Regions from separate parts of the Paenibacillus aurantius genome, predicted to be linked through region 3. Evidence: riboswitches for the same ligand, from Rfam matches in the RefSeq annotation. Region 3 holds a riboswitch; each other region holds the start of a gene.
What was found. A riboswitch is a leader RNA that binds a small molecule or an ion and turns the genes downstream of it on or off. The one in region 3 is predicted to bind cyclic di-AMP.
Positions count from the first base shown of each region.

Region 1: another riboswitch for cyclic di-AMP. It lies ahead of MJA45_RS00880 (resuscitation-promoting factor); the one in region 3 lies ahead of MJA45_RS26825 (APC family permease).
Region 2: another riboswitch for cyclic di-AMP. It lies ahead of MJA45_RS10020 (hypothetical protein); the one in region 3 lies ahead of MJA45_RS26825 (APC family permease).

Region 1 covers NZ_CP130318.1:189,811-195,517, reverse strand. Annotated here, with positions in the region: gene rsmA (16S rRNA (adenine(1518)-N(6)/adenine(1519)-N(6))-dimethyltransferase RsmA) at 1-811, opposite strand, end outside; gene rnmV (ribonuclease M5) at 808-1,362, opposite strand; gene MJA45_RS00880 (resuscitation-promoting factor) at 1,503-2,561, opposite strand; cyclic di-AMP (ydaO/yuaA leader) riboswitch at 2,959-3,142, opposite strand; gene MJA45_RS00875 (ABC transporter ATP-binding protein) at 3,423-4,169, shown strand; gene MJA45_RS00870 (ABC transporter permease) at 4,166-5,389, shown strand; gene MJA45_RS00865 (TatD family hydrolase) at 5,382-5,707, opposite strand, start outside.
Region 2 covers NZ_CP130318.1:2,212,947-2,218,653, forward strand. Annotated here, with positions in the region: gene MJA45_RS10000 (glycerol-3-phosphate dehydrogenase/oxidase) at 1-1,203, shown strand, start outside; gene MJA45_RS10005 (MgtC/SapB family protein) at 1,208-1,960, shown strand; gene MJA45_RS10010 (glycerophosphodiester phosphodiesterase) at 2,212-2,952, shown strand; gene MJA45_RS10015 (MBL fold metallo-hydrolase) at 3,138-3,965, shown strand; gene MJA45_RS10020 (hypothetical protein) at 4,001-4,213, opposite strand; cyclic di-AMP (ydaO/yuaA leader) riboswitch at 4,321-4,463, opposite strand; gene MJA45_RS10025 (DUF4395 domain-containing protein) at 4,616-5,035, shown strand; gene MJA45_RS10030 (DUF1284 domain-containing protein) at 5,131-5,550, shown strand; gene MJA45_RS10035 (NUDIX domain-containing protein) at 5,577-5,707, shown strand, end outside.
Region 3 covers NZ_CP130318.1:5,917,236-5,922,942, reverse strand. Annotated here, with positions in the region: gene MJA45_RS26835 (aldo/keto reductase) at 1-964, opposite strand, end outside; gene MJA45_RS26830 (M3 family oligoendopeptidase) at 1,073-2,764, opposite strand; cyclic di-AMP (ydaO/yuaA leader) riboswitch at 3,100-3,260, shown strand; gene MJA45_RS26825 (APC family permease) at 3,394-5,220, shown strand; gene MJA45_RS26820 (ATP-binding cassette domain-containing protein) at 5,353-5,707, opposite strand, start outside.

The DNA of each region.
Region 1 (5,707 bases), 580 kb from region 3:
TGCCGCTCTCCTGGAGCACTTTGTCCAGCTTGTCCCTTTCTCCTTTGGCGAAGAAACGGCTCAGCAAATTGTTCGAAATGGTTTTGCGTCGCTGGGCGAAGGAAGCATGCACCACCTCGAAGAAGAAGCGCTCATCCTCCACCTCGACGGCAGGCGTCTCCCGGATCTTGATCCGGATGACCGCGGAATCCACATTCGGCTGAGGAATGAAGACGGTGTGCGGCACGATGGTCACGAGCTCCGGCTCCCCGTAATACTGCACCGCAATGCTCAGGCTGCCGTATTCCTTCCCTCCGGGCTTGGCGGCCATCCGCTCGGCCACTTCCTTCTGGATCATCACCACGATGTTATCAAGCGGGAGCTTCTCCTCTAAGAGCTTCATGACAATAGGCGTGGTTACGTAATACGGAAGGTTCGCCACCACGCTGATCTTATCCACGTCCGGGAAGGCCTCACGGACCAGCTCCTTCAAATCCAGCTTGAGCACATCCCCGTGAACGATGCGAACATTGTCATAAGGAGCCAGGGTATCGGCAAGAATCGGCAAAAGCCGCTGGTCGATCTCCACCGCCGCCACCCGGCCGGCGGCTTTTGCAAGCTGTTCCGTCAGGGCTCCGATGCCCGGGCCGATCTCCAACGCCCCGCGCGTCCGGTCGAGTCCGGCAGCGGATACAATTTTATCCAGGATGTTAAGGTCGATCAGGAAATTTTGCCCCAGGCTTTTCTTAAGGGAGAACCCATGCTTCGCAATAATTTCCTTTGTTTGGCTGGGAGACGCGATGTCTCCCCGTCTGCTCCCCGTCTGGCTCATGGCGCACTCTCCTCTTCCTCGTCCATCCGGCGGTAGGCCTCGATGAACTCTTCCCTCGATATCTGAAACATGCGGCAGCGCTTGTGAAACTGCTTGCCGTTGGCATAGCCGATGCCCAGCAGCCGGCCCATCCGCATCCTGCGGCTCGCGGCCTCCGGATGAACGACCAGGCCGGCGTCGATCATATCTTCCCACGTGATCTCCGACTCCGCCCGCTGGAAATCGGTCTTAACGTTGTCCAGGGCTTTACGGATCACCTCGGGAGGGGCATTCTCCACACCGATGTCGCCTTTATGGGTAGCCTCCTCCCGAGAGAGAAAGGCATGCTTGCAGCCGGGAACGCGGGCCGTAATCAACCGGCGGAGCTTCTCTCCGGCGTGATCGGGATCGGTCAGGATGATGACCCCCCGGCGCTTCTGGGCGAGCTCGATGCGCCGGTAAACGGCTTCGTTGATGGCCGAGCCGCCGGTTTCAATCGTTTCGGCGTCCACCGCCCGCCGGATCGCGGCCGTATCATCTTTGCCTTCTACGACAATGACTTCTTTGATCATGTATGGATCCTTTCTTACGCACAAAAAGAAGAGGTTCGACGCCTCTTCTTACGATTAAGTATAGTATAACAGAATCAATCCTGACGTATACCATCCGGGAGCTTATCCGTCTCCCGGGCGGTTGGATGCCTATATAAGAGTTACTCGCCTGCCGGCTTGTTAGGGCCGATCACATAGACGGTAAACCCTCTCTTTAAACCAAATTTCTGGGCGTACGCCTCGCTGTCGAAGTAGACATCAATCTTGTTGCCTTTGATGGCGCTGCCTGTATCTTCCGCTCTGCGGTAGCCGATGCCGTCAATGTAAACCCACCATCCCAGCGGGATGACGTTAGGATCCACGGCGATCGTACGGCCTTCGGTAACGGTTGTTCCGGTAGCCGTTTTGCCGTATCCGGCCATGCCGGCGGATTTACCGGTCGAAGCCGGGCCGGCGGAATAAGCGGTAAGCGTAGCATTATTGATGATCTGCTTATACGAAGCAGGAGCCCCTGCTTTGGTGACGGTTTTCGCTTTTGGTGCCGGTGCTGCTGCAGCTGCCGGTGCTGCTGCGGGAGCAGGCTCTGGTGCCGGTGCCGACAAGGCGACTACCGGATTTTTAGTTCCCAGGGCAACGATCTTGTTAACACTTGGGGTTTGGACCGCTTCTCCAAGCGGGTTCTGAGCGACGAGCTTGCCGTCCTCAAAGACCTTCTCGGTCTTAATAACTTTGGTTCCTTCCTTGCCTTCTTGAACCGTTTGTTCCTTGCCCTTCAACAGGTTGGCGTCCTGGCGCGTTTCCGTGGTAAAGGCGATCGGCGCTTGCTGCTCTTCGACTTGCTTCTTAACTCTTACAATCTTGACATCGGTATTGCCGGTAACGCCGGCTTCCAGGGACGGGGTAATCCGGTCTTCCGTTCCCAGGGTAATATCCAATTCGTCCAAAAGACTCGAAACCGTCTTGGCCGTCGTGTACACGGTCCGGGTTTCCCCATCTGCGGTCAACTGCACCGGGGATTTCTGAACGATCGTAAAGGTCGCACCGTCCTTGATTTTCGTGCTGAGGTCGGCGGATAGCTTATCGTGCTTCCCGATTACAATAGCTTGTTCATCCAGTAGGTGCTGCAGGTCCAATTGCTTTGTCTTCACAATGGTTTCCTTGCCGTTCACCACCATTGATACGCTTTTGGTAGCCGTACCGTACAACAACATGAAAAACATGAGGATTACGCTGAGTGAAAAGAGAGTGAAAAAACTTATCATTCGAACGTTTTCATGATTCCAACGCAATGCGAAGGACATGCTGGATGATCGTTTTACATGGGGGTTCTCATACTGAATTGCGCCCACTTCTTCGGTCCTCCTTCAAAGCCTCGCCGTCGACTGTTATGCATGATTATATCTGACGCGACTAAGGGTTTATTTGTACTTTCTTTACGCCAATTCCCGTTTTCGTAAATCGAGTAAAAACGGCAATCCTTGTACTACATTCACCTCCGTGGGTTAAAGTGTGAGCCCGAATGGGACAAAATGGCTTTTTTGGACAACAAAAAAAGCCATAAGAAGAGGAACCTTCTCGTGGCTTTAGCTCATTAGCTAGTAGACAAGCCCGATCAACGTTACCTCTCTCTTCACGCTTACGAGGTTAGCTGACGGATTCGGACAAGAGAGTCGCCCTACTCAGGTCTGCCAAAGACAAACCTGTGATTCACCCCTTTAACCATGATGCGATCGAAAAAGTTCTTCGACCGACCATTTACGGTTCCCCCGTTTCCCATATGGAAACTCAGCGAAATTGGAAAATTGGCATCGGTATTAAGTTATCATGAATGTATGATACGCTGTGAAAGAGAACCTGTAAAGAGGTATCGGCCCGAGAAAAGAAGAAAAATATAACCGATTTAAGGCAAAAAGGAACGATTTCGGAAAAACACACCATAATTATCTCTTTATATCTCGGTTTATCTCCGCTTATTGCCTTCTTTTGAGTTAAATTTTGATTAGGACCTGGTAAAGATTATACTATTCTCGAAATCATGGCGTGATTTTTAGGGTTTATATACTGTCGAAGCGGGTGATGAATTGGAAACGATTTTGCATCTAAAGGGGCTCTATGGGGGGTATCTTCTCAATAAGCCGGTGCTGAAGGATCTGCACTTCTCGGTGGCCAAAGGGGAGATGGTCGGGCTCATCGGCTTGAACGGGGCCGGCAAAAGCACCACGATCAAGCATATTCTCGGGCTGATGAAACCGCAAAAGGGATCCATCGAGGTGCTCGGCCAAACGCTTGGCGACCGGACCCCAGGACACCGCACCTCCATCGGCTATGTACCAGAAAGCCCCGAGCTGTATGAAGAGCTGACCATCCGGGAGCATCTGGAGTTGACCGCTATGGCTTACGGGCTCGACCGCCAAATATACGAAGAACGTGCCGGCAGGCTTGCGGAGCTCTTCTCCATGCAGGATAAGCTCGGCAGCTTCTCGGGCCACCTCTCCAAGGGCATGCGTCAGAAGGTCATGATCATGAATGCGTTTCTTGTCGAACCTCCGCTTTACATTATCGATGAGCCGTTCCTTGGGCTTGATCCTCTTGGAATCCGGTCGCTGCTCGAGCTCATGGTTTCCTTCAAGAGAGCGGGAGCCGGGTTTCTGATCTCTTCGCATATTTTGTCAACGATTGAGAACTATTGCGAGAGATTTGTCGTTCTCCACCGCGGCGTTATCGTGGCTCAGGGGACCCTCGAAGAGATCCGCGCCGCCGCGGGGATGCCGGGAGCTTCCCTGGACAACGTCTTCTTCGAGCTTGTCGGGGGAGGCGGGAAAGGATGAACGGCTTCGAAACGCTGTGGAGGACAAGAAGACAAGCCTTCCTCCGGGAGACCTCTATTTATTGGAGGGATGTGGGCCGAAGCGGCTTTTTCTCTATCCTGATCCTTGCCCTGATCGCCGGAATCTACGGATATGCCAAAGCTCTGAAGACGCTGCCCCCGGATTTCCCCTACTTGTGGATCATCCTTCCGCTGCTTGCCCTGACGGTGGCGTCCGGGCGCATCCGCACCTTCTTGCGGGAGGCCGACCGGGTGTTCCTGCTTCCGGCCGAGGATCGGCTGCAGGGGTATTTCCGGCTTTCGTTCCGCCACAGCTTCCTCATGCAGGGCATCCGGCTTCTCCTGGTGCTCTTGGCGGTGTGGCCGCTGTATCACAAAGGGGCGGGGACGGGCGCCCTTCCTTATTGGTGGCTCGCCGCCTTTCTGCTTTTGACGAAGTGGGCCGGCCTTCTCACGGTCTGGCAGCAGGCACGCTGCGTTTCCATCCGGCACGGCCGCCTCATCGCCGCTTACCGGTGGGCGGCAGGCACGATGGCTGTTTACGGCCTTTTCCGCTTTCCGCTGCCTTATGCGTTCCTTCTTCTGCTCGGATTGGCGCTGACTGGCGTCTTGCTTATCCGCAGCCTTCCGAAATTCCGCATTCCTTGGGAAGCGCTGCTCCGGTACGAGAAGGCGCAAAGGGATCTCTATTATCTTTTTTTCAGCTGGTTCACGGATGTCCCGGCCCGGCCGAATTCCATCAAAAGGCGGATGCTCCTCCCCCGGCTGACCAAGCTTCTGCCGTTTGAGTCCTCATCCGCCTTTTTGTATCTGTATGCCCTGACGTTCCTGCGCTCCGAACTAAGCTCCATCTATTTGCGGCTGCTTGCGGTCGGAGCGTTGTTCCTGATCTTGTTCCAGGGGGAGCTGGCCCAGGTGATCATCTATGGTCTCGCCCTGCTGATCGCCGGGGTGCAGCTGGCCGCTCTCGATCAGGCGCACCGGTACTCCCCTTGGATTCAGCTGTATCCCGGTGGAGAACAAGTGCGGATCCGTGCCGTCACTACCCTTGTGCTCATCGCCTTACTCGTGCAGGCCCTTGTCTTAGGAGCGGCTTCCGCGCTTTCCGGCACCTCATTCTCTCTCTCGGCGCTGCTCACCGCAGCCGGTCTTGCCTACGCGTTCGGATACGCCCGCCTTCTCCTTCCCCGCCGGCTGACCCGGCGGGCGGAGCTTATTTAAGCTTCAGCAGCCGGACGGCGTTCTCCGTCGTGATCCGCGCAAGCTCCTCGTACGGGATGCCCTTCAGCTCCGCGGCGGTTTCGGCGACAAGCCGGACATAGCCGGTCTCATTCCGCTTCCCCCGGTACGGATGCGGAGTGAGGTAAGGGCAGTCCGTTTCCACCAGCAGGCGGTCAAGAGGGGTTTTCTCCAGCACCTCTTTCGGCTGCCGGGCGTTCTTGAACGTAACCGGTCCGCCGAAGGACAGATGAAAATTCATATCGAGGCACTGCTTCGCCGTTTCCCAGCTGCCTGAGAAGCAGTGCATGATACCCCCCA
Region 2 (5,707 bases), 2.6 Mb from region 3:
CGCGGGGCGCTGGCCGTCAACCATACGGAAGCGGTGCGTTTCTTGTACAAGGACCGCAGGGTGGTCGGTGTCGAGGTCAAGGACCGGGTGAGCGGAGAGAGCTATGAGCTCTATGCCAAGCATATAGTTAATGCAGCGGGACCTTGGGTGGACGATGTCCGCCGGCTCGACGGCTCCATGCAGGGCAAGCGGCTGTTCCTCACGAAGGGGGTGCACCTGGTTATCGATTACGATAAGCTTCCCGTTAAGCAGGCGGCCTATTTCGATACGCCGGACGGACGGATGGTCTTCGTCATTCCCCGGGGCTCCAGCACGTATGTGGGGACAACGGACACCGCCTATGACAAAACAATCGAAACCCCAAGAACAACGGAGGAGGACCGGGATTATCTCCTGCGTGCCATTAACTCCATGTTCCCTTCCGTCAAGCTGACGGTCGGGGATGTCCGCTCCCATTGGGCCGGTCTTCGTCCTCTTATTTACGAAGAAGGCAAGGGGCCGTCGGAGCTCTCCCGCAAGGATGAGATTTTCCATTCGCCCACCGGTCTCATCACCATTGCCGGAGGCAAGCTGACCGGCTTCCGCAAAATGGCGGAGAAAGTGGTCGACCTGGTAGGCGAACGGATCTACGCCGCCGATGGCCGGAAGCTGCCTGGCTGCAGCACCGATCAAATCGTCATAAGCGGGGGAGAGAACAAAGGAAGAGGCTCCTTTGCCGACTGGAAGAAGGAAATGCACGCGGCCGGTGTCCGCCTGGGCGTCAGCAGCGAGGCGATGCAGGAATGGGTCGATACGTACGGTACCGGAGCGATGGGGATTGTCGAGCGCTTTAAGACATCCGCGAAGAAGGACCTCCCTCTGGAGACGAGAGAGCTGAGCGCCCTTGTATCGTATGCCATTGAAGAAGAAATGACGGTAAGCGCGGCCGATTTTGTCCGCTTGAGGACGGGATGGTCGTATTTCAAGCTTCCGAAAGCCGAAAGGCTGAGCGGGGAGGTTCTCTCCCTGATGAAAGAGAAATTGGGCTGGGACGAAGCTCAAGCGGAAGAACAGGCGAAGGAGCTTGACCGGATGTTCCGCAGCATCCACGAGCTGCCGCCCAATGATAAGCAGCTGGAACCCCATGTAAGCCCGGCCGCTCCGGCGCCTGGAACAAAATCACCGGCTTCAAAGCCGACGCCGGTATCGGCAGAAAGGGCGTGACACGATGTCCGGTGTTTGGTATATTTCGGATTGGCATTTAACGATCCGCCTACTCTTGGCCGCCCTCTGCGGAGGGTTGATCGGACTGGAACGGGAGTGGAATCATCATGCGGCCGGATTCCGCACCCATATTCTCGTATGCATCGGCTCGGCCGCCATCATGCTTCTGTCCATTTACGGGTTCTCCCAATTCGTCACGGAAGAGAATGTGCGGATGGATCCGGCCCGTCTCGCCGCCCAGGTGATCAGCGGCATCGGCTTCCTGGGAGCCGGGGCCATTATGAGGACGGGCGCAACCGTATCGGGTCTGACCACCGCCGCTTCGATCTGGGTAGTGGCCGCGATCGGTCTCTGCGTGGGAGCTGGTTTCTATTATTGCGCGGGACTCGCGACCCTACTGGTGCTGGTCAGCCTGTTTCTCCTTAACAAGTGGGAGAAGGTGCTGATGCGGGACCGGCGTCACCAGGAGGTCACCATCAAAATTTTTGACCGGCCGGGTAGCCTCGGACGCATTGCCACGGAATTCGGGCTGCAGGGCATTCAGATCGCGAACGTAAACATGACCCCCGAAGAAAAGCCTGTCTTGGGGGAGAAGGGGGAGCCGGTGATGGAGCTGCGCTTCCGCCTGAAATTTGCAAGTGGAGACCGGATGGTCAAAGCCTTGGAAGGCATCTCCAAAACGGGAGATGTGCTGTCCATCGAATCCAAGTGGAGCAGCAGCCAGACCGTGTCCCGGATGTCCAGTCCATCCGCTTAGCATTTGTGCTTGACAACCAAAATCATCCATGACATACTTGTTCACGAATTAATGCTTTACCATTCATCAGCCAATAAGCCGTGAACCGGGTGGAGACGATGAGAAAACCTAGGAACAAGGCAAAACGGCGCCGTCCGGCGTCGAATTGCTTACAGGTTCCCGGCTTTCTTTCGTCTCCTTTTTGCTGCCGCTGGCGGATCGTTAGCCGACAGCAAAGGAAGACAAATGGACATAGGAGAGAGGGAAAAGACATGGCAACGAACGAAACCAAACCGCTGGTCATTGCCCATCGCGGGGCCGCAGGGGAGGCACCCGAGAATACACTGGCGGCATTTAAGCTCGGCTTGGAGCAGGGCTGCGACGCCTTTGAGCTGGATGTGCATCTGTCCAAGGACGGACAAATCATCGTCATTCACGACGGCACGATCAACCGGACCACGAACGGAACGGGCGCCGTGGCCGACATGACCTTGGAGGAGCTTCGCCGTTATGACGCCGGCTCGTGGTTCTCGGAGGCTTATGCCGGAGAGAAGCTGCCCACGCTCGAGGAAGTATTCGACCTCGCGCCAAGCGGCCTGATGATCAATGTGGAGATCAAGGGAGGCATCGGCGCCGGCATGGAAGAAGCGCTCGTTGACCTCATGCGCCGTAAGAACCGGGTAGATACGGTCGTGGTGTCCTCCTTCGATTTCATCACGCTCGCCACCCTTAAGAAGCTGGAGCCATCGGTTCGGGTCGGCCTGCTGTACGACAACCGTCTGGAGCACCACTGGAAGCTTCCGGAGGCCGCCGGGGTAGAGTCCTTCTCTTTACACGTAGCCATGAGAAGGCTGGAGGCCGCCCACTCGGCCGACGCCCAAGCCCACGGCTATGCCGTCTACCCTTGGACGCTGAATGACGAAACGATAATGCGGAAGGCCATTTCCTTCGGTGTGGACGGCATCATCACCGATTACCCGGGCCGCCTGCGCGCCATTCTGGAAGAGAACTAGGTCTTTCCCCCACAAAAGCCTTCTTTATCCGCGTCTCGGACTAAAGAAGGCTTTTGTTTTTCGGGCGATGGAACGCACCATCCTTATCACCCTCCCCGTGCGGAACGCCGCGTGCTATAATGCAGGAAAAGGCCGCTGGCGGGCTTCCGGGTCAGCGGGCCTTAGGACCGAAGGAGGATGACGACATGCTTGATTACCGGGACGAGGGCTTGGCGATCTTCCAAAGCGCCCTTTACCAGACCACCTCAACGGTGGTTTGGACCCGAGAGCTTGTGCTGGTGACTGATCCGTGCTGGCTGCCGGGGGAGGTTCAGGAGATCCGGTCCTTTGTGGACTCCGTGCGCGGGGACAGGCCATGCTACTTGCTGTTTACCCATGGGGATTTCGACCACATTCTCGGGTGGAAGGCTTTTCCGGAGGCCCGGACTATCGGATCCAGGGGGCTTCATCATCATCCGGAGAAGGAAAAGCAGCTGTTGCTCATTCGGGAGTTTGATGCGGCTCATTATGTAGACAGGGGGTATCCCGTGGACTTTCCGGTGCTCGACCATGTAATGGAAGAAGACGGGCAGAAGCTGGTACTGGGGGAAACGGTGCTCACGTTCTATCTGGCGCCGGGCCATACGGAAGACGGCTTGTTCACGGTAGTGGAGCCTCTTGGGCTGCTGCTGGCGGGAGATTATTTGTCCGATTTTGAACGGCCCTTCGTGTCGCACAGTGCATCGGCCTATGAGGAAACACTGGAGAAGGCTCTGGCTCTATTGAATCGTCACGCCATTCGGCATTTGGTGCCGGGACACGGCCGGCATACGGCAGACCGGACGGAAATGAGGCGAAGGCTGACCCTTGCCCAGGATTACCTGGCTAGGCTTAAGCGGGCCGTGCTGGAAGGAGACGAGGGGGAGATGGAGCGGATGAAGGGGGAACATGCTTATCCATCGGCTTTTACGGAGGAGTGCCACCGGGAGAATATCAGAATCATCCGGGCCGAGCTTGGCCTCGAAGAGAAGTGAAAGGCGGGGAATTCCCCGCCGTCCTGCGTACAGCCTCAGTCACCGACGACAAAGTATCCTCTGCCGAGAATTTCCACTTGGGCTTTGTTTGGTTTAGGCTCTTCCATGTCCGCTTTTTCCGCCTGGACTTCGTTCGACTTTTGCTCTTCGTTTTGCTTGTCAAGCGATTGCATGAAAGCGTAGGCCGACTTCTGGTCCATCTCGTCCAAGTTGTTAAGCAGACCGAACAGTTTCTCTTTGCATAGCATCGCGGATCCCTCCTAAAGTTAAAATGAACGGCGTATTTTACCTTTTGTGGGAACGATGGAAATAGAAATCAAAAAAACACAAGGCTAGACCTTGTGCTGCTTGTCATCTATCCTTCCCACCACGCTTACGAGGTTAGCTGTCGGATTAGGACGGTGAGATCGTCCTTCGGCATACCTGCCGATTCACCCCATGAAAATGTGGTTCCCCCGCTTTTCTTTCAAATGAAAGAAAACTCAGCGATATTCAGTTAGTTAGATTCTAGCTTCTAAAACGGAGAAAGTAAACCCCTTCGATGAAAAATAGGTAAAAAGGTACAGAAATCGACAGCAGGCGTAGGTCAGCTTCCCAAAACGGGCAAGACGAAGTAAACTACAAATATTCCGATAAAAAAGGTGGTTATTATGCCGAATTCCATTCCTCGTCCGCTGGTGCGCGTCAATCAATGGGTGATCGTCCTATCCGTTCTTCTGACCTGGGCAACGGGCTTCTACTGGATTCTTGCCCTTCCTTTCGTTTCCGGTCTGCTCGGGGTGGCGGCCGATTTCAATCCGGTGATGCGGGCAGCCAAGCTCTTCCTCCGCCGGCCGATGGCCGACTATATACCGGAGGACAAAAGCCAGCAGAAGTTTAATCAGCTTCTCGCCGTGCTGTTTCTAGCCGGCGCACTGGTCAGCTATTTGATGGGCTGGCAGACCGCTGCTTATGTCTTCTCCGCTATGGTAGCCTTGGCCGCCTTCATCGCCATTCTAGGCTTCTGCATCGGATGCTTCCTGCTCTTTCAATGGTCCCAGTTCCAGCATAGAAGACGGCGTCCTTCCTGAGCCGGCTGCCCAGAAGGGTCGCTGTCCGTCTCCATTTCGTGGTATAGTCGAAGATGCCGGTTTACGAGCAATAGCGGATGGAGGAGGGAGCAGGCATGACCGTCAAGCTGCGGGGACATCATCTGCTGTGTCTCCTGGGCTACCGGGGAATGGGCTATTCCGCGGAATTTTGCGCCAACATGACTTCGATCTATGAGAGGCTGCGTCAGCAGCCGGAGCAGTCCGTCGAACTGGTGGAAGGACCGGACGAGATTTGCCGGGCTTATCCGGAGGATAAGACGAACCACTGCAGGGGAACGGTAGGGAACCGGGACCGCGAGGTCCTGCAGCGGCTTGGACTTGCGCCGGGTTGGCGGGGAAGCTGGGGGGAAATCACCGTCCTTCTGAAAGAGCGGATTCATCCGGATGACGTAGGCGTCATTTGCGAAGGCTGTCCATGGGAGCCATACGGAGTATGCCGGGATGGCGTCCGTCTCGTTAGAGAGGACCTACCTTTGCCGGCGGTAGAGAGATAGAGGACAAGAAATCATACAAAGGTGGAATGGCGTTGGAAATCAAGTACTGCCTCTCTTGCGGCACCGGGTTGGCCGAGAGGGATTTTGACGGAACGGTAAGAATGGCCTGCCCGGCCTGTTCATTTGTTCATTGGGGCCATTACAGCGTCGGGGTGGG
Region 3 (5,707 bases):
CTGGATGCGGCACATACGGCTCCTCGAGCCGCGCGGCTTCTTCATCCGTCAGCGTCAGCGAGAGGGCGGCCACGGCATCCTCCAGGTGGTGCGGCTTGGTCGCTCCGATGATGGGTGCCGTTACCGTCTCCTGCCGGAGCACCCAGGCGAGCGCCACCTGCGCCCGGGGCACGCCCCGCTCGGCGGCGAGCTCGGCCACGCGCTCCACCACCCGGCGGTCGGCCTCCTCCGTGGCGGAGTAGAGCTTCTTCTGGACCTCGTCCGTCTCGGAGCGGTAGCTCGTCTCGTCCCAGGCCCGCGTCAGCCGGCCGCGCGCCATCGGGCTCCACGGGATGACGCCGATGCCTTCGGCCCGGCAGAGGGGAAGCATCTCCCTCTCCTCCTCGCGGTAGAGGAGGTTCAAGTAGTTCTGCATGCTGACGAACCGGGTCCAGCCGTTCTTCTCGGCGGTATGGAGCGCCTTCAGGAACTGCCAGGCGAACATCGAGGAAGCCCCGATGTAACGGGCTTTGCCGGCCTTCACGACATCGTGGAGCGCCTCCATCGTTTCCTCGATGGGCGTCGCGGGGTCCCAGCGGTGGATCTGGTACAGGTCCACATAGTCCGTGCCGAGCCGTTTCAGGCTGTGGTCGATCTCGCTTAGAATCGCCTTGCGGGACAGCCCGCCGCCGTTCGGCCCTTTGCGCATGCGGCCGTGCACCTTCGTGGCGATGACAACCTCGTCGCGGGTCGCGAAATCCTTCAGCGCCCGGCCCACGATCTCTTCGCTGGTCCCGTCGGAGTAGACATTCGCCGTATCGAAGAAGTTGATGCCGAGCTCGAGCGCCCGGCGGATAAACGGCCGGCTTTGCTCCTCATCGAGCGACCAGGGATGAGGCCCCCGGTCCGGGACCCCGTAGCTCATGCAGCCGAGACAGAGCCTCGAGACCTCGAGACCGGTTTTGCCCAATTTGACGTATTCCATAGGGATCACTCCTCTAAATTTAGAATGGATGGACCAAGGAACTTGCGCAAGAATGGCGTTTGCCCACCCGCAGGCGAAGGATCGGACTACGGCCTCGTATCCCAAGGGTTACAGCTTCGTATCGTCCACGCCGTTCAGCCAGCTTCGGATTCCTCCGATGATGGAGGACACGGAGCCTTCCTCGAATGGAGAGCGCAGGCCGGCAAGCTTCACCAGCGCATCGAACGAATCGCTGCCGCCGGCCCGGCACAGGGTGAGGTAGCTCGACCAGGCCGCGGCCCGGTCCTCGTTCGCCCGGGTCCAGTACTGGAGGGCGCAGAGCTGGGCGAGCGTATAGTCAATGTAGTAGAACGGGCTTTTGAAAATGTGCTGCTGCTGGTGCCAGAACCCGCCGCGCTCGAGGAACGGCATGTCGTCGTACTGCCGGCCCGGGAGGTATTTGCGCTCCGTGTCGCGCCAGGCTTGCTTGCGCTCGGCCGGCGTCATGTCGGGGTTCTCGTAGACGAGGTGCTGGAATTCATCCACGGCCACTCCGTAAGGGATGAACGTCACCGCCTTGCTCAGGTGGGAGAACTTGTATTTGTCCGTATCCTCTTGGAAGAAGGACTCCATCCACGGCCACGCGAAGAATTCCATGCTCATGGAATGGATCTCACAGGCGTCGAGGGTCGGGTGAACATACTCCGGAACGGCAAAATCCCGGCTCATGTAAGCCTGAAAAGCATGCCCCGCCTCGTGGGTCAGCACATCGACATCATGGGCCGTGCCGTTAAAATTCGAGAAAATGAACGGCTCCTTCGTCGACCCGATAAACGTACAGTAGCCGCCGACCCGCTTGCCGGGCTTGCTCTCGAGGTCCATTAGACCCTTGTCGAGCATGAGCCGGAAGAACTCGTCCGTCTCCGGGGACAGCTCCGCGTACATCCGGCGGGCCTTCTCGACGATCCAGGCCGGCTCGCCCTTCGGCGTCGGGTTGCCGTTCAGGAAGGAGAGGCCGTCGTAATAGCGCAGCCGGTCGAGCCCGAGCCGCTTGCGGCGGCGTTCGCTGAGCTCACTGGCCACCGGAACAAGATGCTCGAGCACCTGAGCCCGGAAGGCGGCCACCTGCTCCGGGCCGTAATCCGTCCGGCTCATGCGGGCGTACCCGAGCTCGATAAAATTCCGGTAGCCGAGCTTCCGGGCCATCTCCGTCCGCATCTGGACGAGGTCGTCGTAGATGCCGTCCACCGTTTCCTCGTTCGCTTCATAGAAGGAATAGCGGGCATCGGTGGCGCGCTTGCGCATCTCCCGGTCCGTCGATTCCATATACGGGGCGAGCTGGGACAGTGTTAGCTCCTGGCCGTCAAACTCAATCCGCGCGGAGGCAACGAGTTTTATGTATTCGCTCGATTTGCGGTTCTCGGCCTTCAGATCCTCCACGATGACCAGGGAGAACGTTTTCTGAGCCAATTCGGCGGTGGCAAACAGCTGACGGCCCCACTTGGCTTCGAGCTGCTCCCGAAACGGCGATTCGGCAAGCGCTTTATAGAAATCGTTGATCAGGCCTTGGTAAACAGGGCTGTTCTCGTCCATAAAATCCTGCTCCGCCTTGTAAAAAGGATCCTGAGTGTTGATGGTATGACGGATGCGGGCAATGGTGAACATGGAAGAGACGCGCGTTCGGGCCGCGTTGACCGCCTCCATGGCCGCGCTCTGTTCCTCGAACGATTCCGCTTGGCGGAACTGCTCCAGGAGGGCTTGGAATTCCTCGCGGAACGCCTCCATGTCGGGACGGGTGTAGGAGTAATCCGGAAACTTCATAAGAACCCTTCTTTCCATGTGGATTCGGTTTCTTTTTCAGTATACAGGATTTGGGCGGCTGGAGCATAAGGAGACGGCAGGCCAACGCCTGGACCCGTTATGACAAGTCCGGCTGGACGACTTCGCTGTACTCGTCAACCAAACGTTCGGCGGCATGTATGGGGCGTGATCGGGATGATAACGGGCGATTTCGGAATATTTACCTTGCTATGCCCACGAACTATCTCATTGTAACCGCATTCCTATCGGAATAGTAACGTTTTCAAGGATTTTTCCGTTTATAGGCGGTTTTACAAAGTTTGATCCGAGCCGTATGATCATTTCATTACTTCATATACCAACACTCGCTTAATTTCCATTGGAAAACGGGGGACCCAACTGCGGCGAATAAGTACACTCGCTGCACGGGGTGAATCAGTGATGATCCGTCACTGTAGGGCGACTCTAACCGCCCGAATCCGTCAGCTAACTCCGTAAGCGTTGATAGAGAGGGTGAAACAACTTCGGTGAATTTCCGGCCGCAGGGGATACCTCTGCGGTCTTTTTTCGTGCTGATAAAAGTGTTATTGGAAATAATAGAGGGTAAACCCCAAGTCCCATTATCCTTTAGTTCTGGTGGTGAATGATTCATGGTATCTACTTTAAAACGGTGGTTAATCGGGCGGCCTCTTAAATCAACGGAATTAGGGGAGCAAAGACTGAATAAGAAAAAGGCATTGGCCATTCTTTCCTCGGATGCCTTATCCTCCGTTGCCTACGGTCCGGAACAAATTCTGTTGGTTTTAATCACCATAAGTGCCGCAGCATTTTGGTATTCGATCCCGATTGGAATGGGTGTGTTGGTCTTGTTACTGGCACTCATTTTATCCTATCGGCAAATCATCTTTGCTTATCCGCATGGCGGGGGAGCATATGTGGTATCCAAGCAAAATTTGGGTACCTACCCTGGACTTATTGCCGGAGGTTCCTTGCTTGTGGACTATATCCTAACGGTAGCCGTCAGTGTGTCTGCCGGAACGGATGCGATCACTTCCGCTTTTCCAGCTCTACATGCGCATACGGTGAGCATTGCCGTCGTGTTTGTGATTTTAATAACCATTTTGAACTTAAGGGGTCTGACGGAATCGGCTTCGATTTTAGCGTATCCGGTTTATTTATTTGTTCTAGCCTTATTTATTTTAATTGGCGCAGGCCTCTACAACATTCTAACAGGTGGTGTTTCACCGGGTTTACATGCACCGATTGGGACACCGGTAGCAGGCATCAGCTTATTTCTTCTCCTAAGAGCCTTCGCTTCGGGGAGTTCGGCTTTAACCGGGGTTGAAGCCATTTCGAACGCCATTCCGAATTTTAAAGATCCCGCCCCTAATAACGCTGCCAAAACCTTAATGGCCATGGGGGCAATACTTGCCTTGTTATTTTCAGGCATCGTGTTTTTAGCTTATTATTACGGAATTGTACCTAAAGCAGAGGTAACCGTAGTTTCGCAAATCGCGGAACAGACGTTTGGACGGAATTTCATGTATTTCTTCATTCAGGGGACAACGGCATTGATCTTGATTCTTGCGGCTAACACAGGCTATTCGGCTTTTCCGCTGCTTGCTGTGAATCTCGCGAAGGATAAGTTCATACCGAGAATGTTTACCGTACGGGGAGACCGCCTTGGGTACTCCAATGGGATTATCATTCTGGGCTTTTTATCGATCCTGCTGATCCTTGCGTCTAAAGGACAAACCGAAGAATTGATCCCCCTGTATGCCGTAGGCGTGTTCATTCCCTTTACCTTGTCCCAAACCGGGATGATGATCAAGTGGATTCGTCAAAAGCCGGAAGGATGGGTTCTCAAACTCATTATTAACACGACCGGGGCGCTAATCAGTTTCACCGTCACGATGATGTTCTTTTTAACCAAATTGGCGCAGGTTTGGCCCGTATTCGTATTTTTACCGCTCATCGTTTACCTTTTCAACCGGATCAAGAAGCATTACGAAGCGGTAAGCGAACAGTTACGACTTACCACTTGTGAACCGGCGGTACCCATTGAGGGAAATGTCGTCATCTTGCCTGTGGCTGGCCTTACGCATGTGGTGGAACATTCCTTGAACTATGCCAAATCTTTGTCGGCTGATCAGATTATTGCCGTTTTCGTTCCTTTTGAACGAGAAGCTGGAGCGCAGTTTGAAGAAAAATGGAGCAAGTGGCAGCCGGATGTGAGGCTGGTTACGCTGCATTCCCCTTATCGGAGTATCATTCAGCCGCTCAGCAAATTTATTGATGTTGTGCAGCGCAAAGCGAGTGAGTCCCACTATCAGGTTACGGTGATTATTCCGCAGTTCATTCCTAAGAAAGGTTGGCACAACATTCTGCATAATCAAACAAGCTTCATGATCCGCGCCCATTTGCTCTATCGCAAAGACGTGATCGTCACAACGGTTCCGTACCACTTAAAGAAATAGAAATCGGGATGGCAAAATAGCTCCTGCAGCCCGTCTTGGCCTGGAATCGAAACCGAGCCGACGCCAAGTATCGAGTAGAAAATACAAAAAGACGACTCTTGTTCAAAAGAACAGGCAGTCGTTTTTTTGCCGTTATTCGCCTTTCGTCCGGCTCTCCCTTAGCACATACCGGCGGATGAAGTACGCATCCTCCCGAGTCGGATCGGCAGGCACGAACCCGGAAGCCGGGGGTTCCGGGGCCATCACGCGAACCTCCCGGCCGCCAGGCACCTGCCTCCACCCCATGACAAGTTCCTGGGATAGGTCGGCCCACTCCGACTCATTTACGGTGCCGGTCCATACCGACAGAGGAAGGTCCCGGCCCCATTCCTCCGCAGGCCCATGAAAAAGAACGCCGCCTTCGTTCAGCCACAGGATGGACTCGGCCGGCTCCCATTCATTCAGCTCGTGGGACGACACGACCACATGCCGCCGGAGGGCATACCGG